Regions from separate parts of the Kitasatospora sp. NPDC057904 genome, predicted to be linked through region 2. Evidence: riboswitches for the same ligand, from Rfam matches in the RefSeq annotation. Region 2 holds a riboswitch; the other holds the start of a gene.
The links. Region 2 has a riboswitch for guanidine ahead of ACFVSN_RS33285 (SMR family transporter). Riboswitches for the same ligand answer to the same signal wherever they lie in the genome.

Region 1 (4,204 bases), on a different contig from region 2:
GACTTCGGCCGGCCGGTCGAGGCGGCCAACGCGGTCGAGACCGCGTTCCTCGTCGGCCTCGCCGCCGGCCTGCCCGTGGCCGGCTGGCTCGGCGACCGGTACGGGGTGAAGCGGGTGTTCCTCGGGGCGCTGGCCGCGTTCACGCTCGCCTCCGCGCTGTGCGCCGCCGCGTCCGGGCTGGGCGCACTGGCCGCCGCCCGGGCCGTCCAGGGCGTCGCGGGCGGCCTGCTGACGCCGGTCGGGATGACGCTGCTGTTCCGGGCCTTCGCCCCGCACGAGCGGGCGGGCCTCGGCAAGGTGCTGATCGTGCCGACGGCACTGATGCCCGCCCTCGGCCCGCCGCTCGGCGGGTTCCTCACCGAACACCTCTCCTGGCACTGGCTGTTCCTCGTGAACGTGCCGATCGGCGCGGCCACCGTGGCCGTCGGACTCGTCGGCCTGCGGGCGGGGGAGGAGCCACCGGCCGGACGCTTCGACACCACCGGCTTCCTGCTCGCCACCCCGGGCCTCGGCCTGCTCACGTACGCGCTCGGCTTCGGCCCGGCGCAGGGCTGGTCGTCGCCGGAGGTGCTGGTGAGCGGGGTGACCGGGACGGCGCTCCTCGTGGCCGCCGTGCGTCACCAACTCCGGTCCGCCGAACCACTGGTGGACCTGCGGCTGCTCGCCGACCGCACCTTCGGCGCCGCCGCCCGGCTCGCGCTGCTGACGTCGGCCGGGCTGATGGGCGCGCTGTTCGTCCTCCCGCTGCTCTACCAAGTGGCCCTCGGCGCCTCGGCGCTGGACGCGGGCCTGAGCGTCTTCCCCGAGGCGGTGGGCCTGATGGCCGCCTCCCAGGCGGTGGACCGCCTCCTGCCCCGCCTCGGCCCGCGCCGCCTGGCCGTGCCCGCCCTGCTGCTGGCGGCGGCGGTCCTGGCCGCGCTGGCGTTCACCGAAGACCCGTGGGCGGTAAGGGCGTTGATGTTCGCCGTGGGCCTGGTCCTGGGCACCGCCGTGCTCACCCTGCAGATCGCCGGCTTCGCCGACGTCCCGCCGCCCGCGACGGGCCGGGCGATGGCCCTGTTCACGATCGTCCGCACCCTCGGCGGAGCCCTGGGCATCGCGACGACCGCCGCCCTCGTCGCCCTCCTGGCCGACGGCGACAACCCCACCCCCTACCGCATCGCCCTCCTCGCCACCGCCCTCCCGATCGCCGCCGCTGTCCTCCCCGCCACCCGCCTCCCGAAGGCCCTCGCGCCCCCGCCACCGGAAGACTGATCACGCGGAGAGTCGATCCGCGTCCCCGAACCGTTCGGCTTCGAGCTGGACCTGTCCGGGCTGGTCCCCTACCGGGACTGACTACTCGCTCGGCCAGAGGATCAGGTTCGGGAGGGCGTGGCGGGTCGGGGTGCCGCCCGACGATGTGAGGGCTGTGCGGATGTCGTGGAGGTCCTCGACCGTGAGCTGGAGCGGGGGTTCGTCGGGCTGGTAGGTGGTGCGGATCGGGTAGTCCACGCCCGGGGTGGTGGTCATCTCGATGTGGCAGCCGAGCACGTGGGTGACCGGGCGGCGGTCGGCGAGGGCGATCAGGCGGTCGATGCTGCGCGTGAACGCGGGCCAGTCGTCGATGTAGAGCCGCCCGGGGTAGACGGTGTCGCCGGTGAGGAGGACGCCCGTCCAGGGGTCGTAGTACGTGACCGCCGCCGGGTGGTGGCCCGGGGTGGCGAGGCACTCCAGCACCCGGCCGCCGCCCAGGTCGACGAGGGCCACGGCGTCCGGGTCGGTGTCGAAGCCGAAGAAGGGCCATGCGACGGCCGGGTCGGCGGCGACCACGGTCGTGTCGGGGCGGTCGGCGAACTGGCCGTCGCCCGCGACGTGGTCGCCGTGCGGGTGGGTGTGCAGCACGAGCAGTCCGTACCCGTCCTGCGGGTGGCGGGCGAGCCACGCCTCGATCTGTTCGTCGACCACCGCGCGCAGCGGGAAGTGCGCGGCGTCGGCGGTCGCCCCGGTGTCGAGCAGCACCGCCCGCTCGGCCCCGAACAGGAGGTACAGGAACGGCGCCTCGTAGTGGACGGCCTTGTTCTGCCGCAGTACGACCGTGTGCTCGTCGTACGCGTGGACCTGGATCTCCGGCCCGGTGTCGTGCTTGGCCGACGGCGAGCCGTGGATCCACCGCACGTCCAGCGGCCGCGGCACCGGGACGGCCCGGGTGAAGTCGGGCATGACGCCTCCTCCGGTGCGTCGTCTTGTCGGGCCGGGTACGGCGCACGTCTCGTCCGGGGCGGGCGCGCCGGTGCGCCGCCACCGGGACGCTAGCACGGTGCCGGGCCGCCCTCATGACGCTCCGGGGACCGCTTCCCGGACGCCGGTTTCCGGCCGGTCCGGCGCACCGAGTGGGAAGAGTTTTCCAGGCGACGTACAGTTCCGCTTCGTGATCGAGATCGAGATCGTCGTCGAACAGCAGGCGGGCGGTGCGTGGGACGCCCTGGCGGAGGCGGCCCGCGCCCTGACCGGGGAACTGGCCGGTCCCGTCGAGGAGACCACGGGCCTCGACCTCGGCCCCGGGGTGCGCCTCGCGCTGGTGGACCCGGACGCGTTCGCGCAGCGCCGCGAGGCCTACGTGCGCCGGGTCTGCGAGACCGTCCTCGCGGGCGAGGCGCTGGCGGCCGTCGCGGACCCGGCGAAGCGCGAGAAGGCCGAGGCGGCGCTGCGCAAGGGACCGGCGTCGGCGGACTCCGACCGCAGGATCAGCTGCGTGCCGTCCGGCCGGGTGGTGCAGGACGAGGAGGGCCGGTGGGTCCTCCTGCTGGCTCCGGCGCTGCTGGCGGGCGCGCCGCAGCGGGCCCCGCTGCGCGCGGTGCTGGCGCACCTGCTGACCCACCAGGCCCAGATCCGCGCGGGCGGCCCCCGGCCGGGGGCGGACGCGGTCGAGGCGCTGCTGCTCCACCGGACCTCCGGCGGCACGCGGGAGGACGACCCGGTCCTCGGCGCGCTGTGGGAGGGGCACGCGCGCTGGGCGACGCGCCGGCTGCTGGCCCGGGACCAGGCGGGGGAGCGGAAGACGGCCCGGGCCGCCCGGCTGCTGTCCCGCCTGCCGGGCGTGCGCGCCGAGTCGGACACCCACGAGAAGGCGGTGCGGTTCGTGCGCACGCTGGTCGAGGCGGGCGGGACGGAGACGGTGAACCGGATCTGGACGGACCGCTCCCTGGTGCCGACCCGCCGCGAGCTCACCTCCCCCGCCCGCTGGCTGGCCCGCACGGGGCTGGGGCCCGCGGAGGGCGGTCCCCCGGAGGGGTGAGGGGCCCGGGTCGGCGGCGGTCGCGCAGCAGGTGCGCGAGCCCGTCGGCGAGGCCGCCGCGCCAACAGGCGTAGTCGTGCCCGCCGTTGAACTCCCGGTATTCGAGGTCGTAGCCGCGCGCCGTGAGGACGTCGCGCAGGTGGCGGCTCTGGGCGAGGAGCAGCCACTCCTGGAGCCCCACCTCGACGTAGAAGCGCGCCGCGCGGCGCTCCTCGGTGGCGAAGCGGCGGGTGAGCCACTCGCTGCCGGCGTCGAACTCGGTCTCGTCCGGCCACCAGAACGAGCCGGACTGGGCGAGCGCGTTGCCGAAGCGCTCCGGGCGCCGGTAGGCGGCGAAGGCGGCGGTGAGGCCGCCCGCGCTCTGGCCGGCGACGACGGTGGCCGCCGGGTCCGTGGTGGCGCCGAACTCGCGGGCGGCCCAGGGGAGGAGCCGGTCGGCGAGGAAGTCGACGAAGGCCGGGTTGCAGCTGAGGTCGGCCGCGCGCTCGGGGCCCATGGTGTGCACGAGCAGCGCGACCGTCGGGGGGAGGGCGCCGTCGGCCGCCAGGTTGTCGAGGGTGTCGCCGACGGACAGCACCTCGCCCCACATCTCGCCGTCGAGCAGCACCGCCACCGCGTACGGCGCGGCGGGCCCGTCGGCGCTCCAGCCGGCCGGGAGGTGGACGTCCACCCGGCGCCCGTCGAGCGCACGGGCCGTCGTCCGCCCGCGCGGCACGCCGTCGCGCCGGGCCGCGTACGGCTGGGCGGGCGCCTCGGGGAGGCTGAGGACGGTGGCGGGCCGCCGGCCGTCCCGGGCGGGGAGCAGGGGGCCGCCGTGCGGGTCGGGCCGGGCGTCGTCGAGGACGCGCATCCAGTCGGCGCGCGCGGTGCCGGGGGGCGCGCCGTGGAACGGGTACACCTGGTAGGACGCGCGATGGTCGGCCCGCAGGC
Region 2 (4,204 bases):
GGCGTGCACGCCGTCGTCACCGCCGCCGACCTGCCGCCCGGCCCGGACGGCCTGCCCGACGGCGCCCCGGCCGGGCCGATCGTCGCCGACCGGCCGGTGCTGGCCTCGGGCGTGGTGCGCCACCACGGCGAGCCGGTGGCCGCGGTGGCCGCCGACCACCCCGACACCGCGCGGCTGGCGGTCGGTCTGATCGTCGTCGAGTACGAGCCGCTGGAGGCCGTCACCGACCCCGAGCAGGCCTTCACCGCCCCGCCGCTGCACCCGGACGGCAACCTGTTCCGCCACCTGCCGCTGCGCAGCGGGGACCCGGACGCGGTCGGCGAGATCGTCGTCGAGGGCCTGTACCAGGTCGGCCGGCAGGACCCGGCCCCGCTCGGCGCCGAGGCCGGCCTCGCCGTGCCGCGCCCGGACGGCGGCGTCGAACTGCACCTGTCCTCCACCGACCCGCACGGGGACCGCGACCGCACCGCCGCGTGCCTCGGCCTGGAGCCGGACCGGGTGCGACTGGTCGTCACCGGCGTGCCCGGAGCGACCTCGGACCGCGAGGACCTCTCCTTCCAGGTCACCCTCGCGCTGCTGGCGCTGCGCACCGGCCGGCCGGTGAAGATGACGCTCACCCGCGAGGAGTCCTTCCACACCCACACCTCGCGCCACCCCGCGCTCCTGCGCTACCGCCACCACGCGGACGCCGAGGGCCGGCTGGTGAAGGTCGAGGCGCAGATCCTGCTGGACGGCGGCGCCTACGCGGACGTCTCCGCCGAGGCGCTGGCCGCCGCGACGGCGTTCTCGGTCGGCCCGTACGTCTGCCCGAACGTCTTCGTGGACGCGTGGGCGGTGCGCACCAACAACCCGCCGGCCGGGCGGATGCGCGGCGAGGGCGCGCTGCAGTCCTGCTTCGCCTACGAGTCGCAGCTGGACCAGCTGGCCGCCCGGGTGGGCGTGGACTCGGTGGAGATCCGCCGCCGCAACGCGATGGCCACCGGCGACCCGATGCCCACCGGACAGGCCGTCACGTGCCCGGCGCCGGTGACCGCGCTGCTGGAGGCCGTCGCCGCCGAACCGCTGCCGGCACTGCCGGTGGACGACCCGGACGCCGAGTGGCTGCTGCCGGGCGGGCCCGGCGGCGCCGGCGACCCGGCCGCCGTGCGGCGCGGGATCGGCTACGCCGTCGGCATGGTGCACATGCTCGGCGCCGAGGGCGAGGACGAGGTGTCCACCGCCACCGTGCGGGTCAGCGGCGACCACGCGACCGTGATCTGCGCGGCCGTCGACTCCGGCCAGGGCTTCGCGACGCTGGCCCGGCAGATCGTGCAGACCGTGCTGGGGGTCGGCGAGGTCTACATCGCGCCGGCCGACAGCGACCAGTCGATCGCCGGGCCCTCCGCCCGCGGGCGGCACACCTGGGTGTCCGGCGGCGCGGTCGAGCGGGCCGCGCTGATGGTCCGCCACCAGCTGCTCCAGCCGATCGCCGCCAACTTCGGGATGTCGGTGGAGCTGCTCCAGATCGCCGACGGCAAGATCACCTCGTACGACGGGGTGCTCGGCATGCCGGTCGCCGAGGCGCTGGAGGGCAAGGAGCTGTGGGCCACCGCGCAGTGCCGCCCGCACCCGACCGAGCCGCTGGACGAGGCCGGGCAGGGCGACGCGTTCGTCTCCATCGCCTTCTGCGCGATGCGCGCGGTCGTGGACGTGGACATCGAGCTGGGCGCCGTCCGGGTGGTCGAGATGACCGTCGCGCAGGACGTCGGCCGGGCGCTCAACCCGCGGCAGATCGAGGACCGGATCGAGGCGGGCGTGGCCCAGGGCGTCGGCCTGGCGCTGCTGGAGGAGCTGCGCACCGAGGGCGGCGTGCTGCAGAACCCGTCGCTCACCGGCTACCGGCTGCCGACCGCGCTGGACACCCCCGAGGTGCGGATCGCGGCCCTGCTGGAGGAGCGGGACGTGGTCGCGACCTTCGGCGCCAAGGCCGTCAGTGCCGTGCCCGCGGTGGTCGCCCCGGCGGCCGTCGCCGCCGCCGTCCGGGCCGCGACCGGTCTGCCGGTGGGGCGCCTGCCGATCCGGCCGGAGGACGCCGTCGCGGTGTGAGAGAAATGCGGAACGAGGAATTGCCGGTCGACTTTCGCAGTCGACCGGCAATTCCTTTTACCGAGGCCGTGACGGGATTCGAACCCGTGTGTACCGCTTTGCAGACGGTTCCCTGAGCCTCTCGGGCACACGGCCAGTGAATTCAGGATGGCGGATTCCGTGAATGGGGTCAACGCTGTTTTGTAAATTCTGTATGGCAATGTGTGCTACCGTCGGGGACAAGTGGCGTTTTCCCGCCACTCCGGACGAGCGCGTCGTACCCGGTGACGACAAGACGGCGCAGTTCAGCGGCAATCCGGCCGCTGTGGACTGCGGAGGTTCGTACCGTCATGGCCTGGCTCGTTCTGATCGTCTCGGGTGTCCTGGAAACCGTCTGGGCGGTCGCCCTGGAGTCGTCCAAGGGCTTCACCCGCCTCGTCCCCGGCCTCGTCTTCGGCGTCGCCCTGCTGCTGAGCATGGGCGGACTGGCGTACGCGATGCGCACCATCCCGATCGGCACCGGCTACGCGGTGTGGGTCGGCATCGGCGCGGTCGGCACTGCGCTCTACGGCATGGCCGTCCTGGGCGACGCGGTGACCCTGGCCCGGATCGGCTGCCTGCTGCTGATCGTCTCCGGCGTGGTCGGCCTGAAGGTGCTCCACTGACCCGGTGCCGGGGCGTGTCCCGAGGCGTGTCCTAGGTCCTGCGGCGGAGTCGACCACCGACTCCGGTCAGGGGTCCAAACACCGGACGGCCCTTACGATATTACGTATGACCACTGCCTCCCCCACCTCGGTCGACTCCGCCCCGATACCCGTCGAGAACGACCCCGGCGGCGGGGTGCTCAGCGGCCGCTACCGCGCCCTCACGCTGGGGATCGTGTCGGTGGTCCTGCTGCTCGCCTTCGAGGCGACGGCGGTCAACACCGCGATGCCGGTGGCGGCCCGGCAGCTGGACGGCCTCGGTCTGTACGCCTTCGCCTTCTCCGGCTACTTCACCACCACGCTGTTCGCCCTGGTCGTCTCCGGCCAGTGGTGCGACCGGCGCGGCCCGCTGCAACCGCTGTTCACCGGCATCGCGGTGTTCGGCGCGGGCCTGGTGGTGGCCGGGACGGCGCCGGGGATGTGGCTGTTCGTGGCCGGGCGGGCGGTCCAGGGCCTGGGCGGCGGGCTGGTGATCGTCGCGCTGTACGTCGTGGTCGGCCGGGCCTACCCGGAACGGCTGCGGCCCTCCGTGTTCGCGGCCTTCTCCTCGGCCTGGGTGCTCCCCTCGATCGTCGGACCGGTCGTCTCCGGAGCCGTCACCCAGCACCTGGGGTGGCGCTGGGTGTTCCTGGCCGTGCCGGCGCTGATCCTGCTGCCGCTCGCGGTGATGGGTCCGGCGCTGGCCCGGTCGGAGCGCGAGCACCCCGTGCCGAAGGGCGCGGAGTTCGACCGCCGCCGCACCGTGCTGGCCGCGAGGGCGGCGCTCGGCGCCGGCCTGCTGCAGTACGCGGGCCAGCGGCTGGACCCGATCGGGCTGCTCCCGGCGGCGGCCGGTGCGGCGCTGCTGCTGCCGGCGGTGCTCGGGCTGCTGCCCGAGGGCACGCTGCGGGCCGGGCGCGGTCTGCCGACGGTGATCCTGCTGCGCGGCGTGGCCGCCGGGGCGTTCTTCGCGGCGGAGGCGTTCATCCCGCTGATGATGGTCACCCAGCGCGGCCTGTCGCCGACGCTGGCCGGGCTCACGCTGACCAGCGGCGGGCTGTCCTGGGCGCTGGGCTCGTGGCTGCAGGGCCGTCCGGGCGCCGAGCGCCACCGCGAGGCGATGATCCGGGGCGGGTTCGTGCTGACCGCGGTGGCGATCGCGGGGGCGGCGCTGGTGCTGGTCCCGGCCGTGCCGGTCTGGGCGGCGGCGGTGGCCTGGGGCGTCGGCGGCATCGGGATGGGGCTGACGGTCGCGAGCGTCAGCGTGCTGATGATGAAGCTGTCCGCGCCGCAGGACGCCGGGGCCAACTCGGCCTCGCTGCAGATGAGCGACGCGCTCGGCAACGTCCTGCTGGTGGGCCTCGCCGGGGTGCTCTTCTCGGCGCTGGGCGGCGGTTCGGTGGCGGTCGCCCACGGGAACGCCGAAGGCGCCGGGTCGCCCGGCGCCTTCGCGGTGA

Region 1: another riboswitch for guanidine. It lies ahead of ACFVSN_RS09750 (MBL fold metallo-hydrolase); the one in region 2 lies ahead of ACFVSN_RS33285 (SMR family transporter).

Annotation. Positions count from the first base shown of each region.
Region 1 covers NZ_JBHVOL010000003.1:209,999-214,202, forward strand. The annotation lists gene ACFVSN_RS09745 (DHA2 family efflux MFS transporter permease subunit) at 1-1,254, shown strand, start outside; gene ACFVSN_RS09750 (MBL fold metallo-hydrolase) at 1,336-2,199, opposite strand; guanidine-III (ykkC-III) riboswitch at 2,212-2,281, opposite strand; gene ACFVSN_RS09755 (zinc-dependent metalloprotease) at 2,408-3,274, shown strand; gene ACFVSN_RS09760 (alpha/beta hydrolase-fold protein) at 3,204-4,204, opposite strand, start outside.
Region 2 covers NZ_JBHVOL010000017.1:116,113-120,316, reverse strand. The annotation lists gene ACFVSN_RS33295 (xanthine dehydrogenase family protein molybdopterin-binding subunit) at 1-2,085, shown strand, start outside; tRNA gene ACFVSN_RS33290 (tRNA-Cys) at 2,149-2,220, opposite strand; guanidine-III (ykkC-III) riboswitch at 2,304-2,369, shown strand; gene ACFVSN_RS33285 (SMR family transporter) at 2,415-2,729, shown strand; gene ACFVSN_RS33280 (MFS transporter) at 2,836-4,204, shown strand, end outside.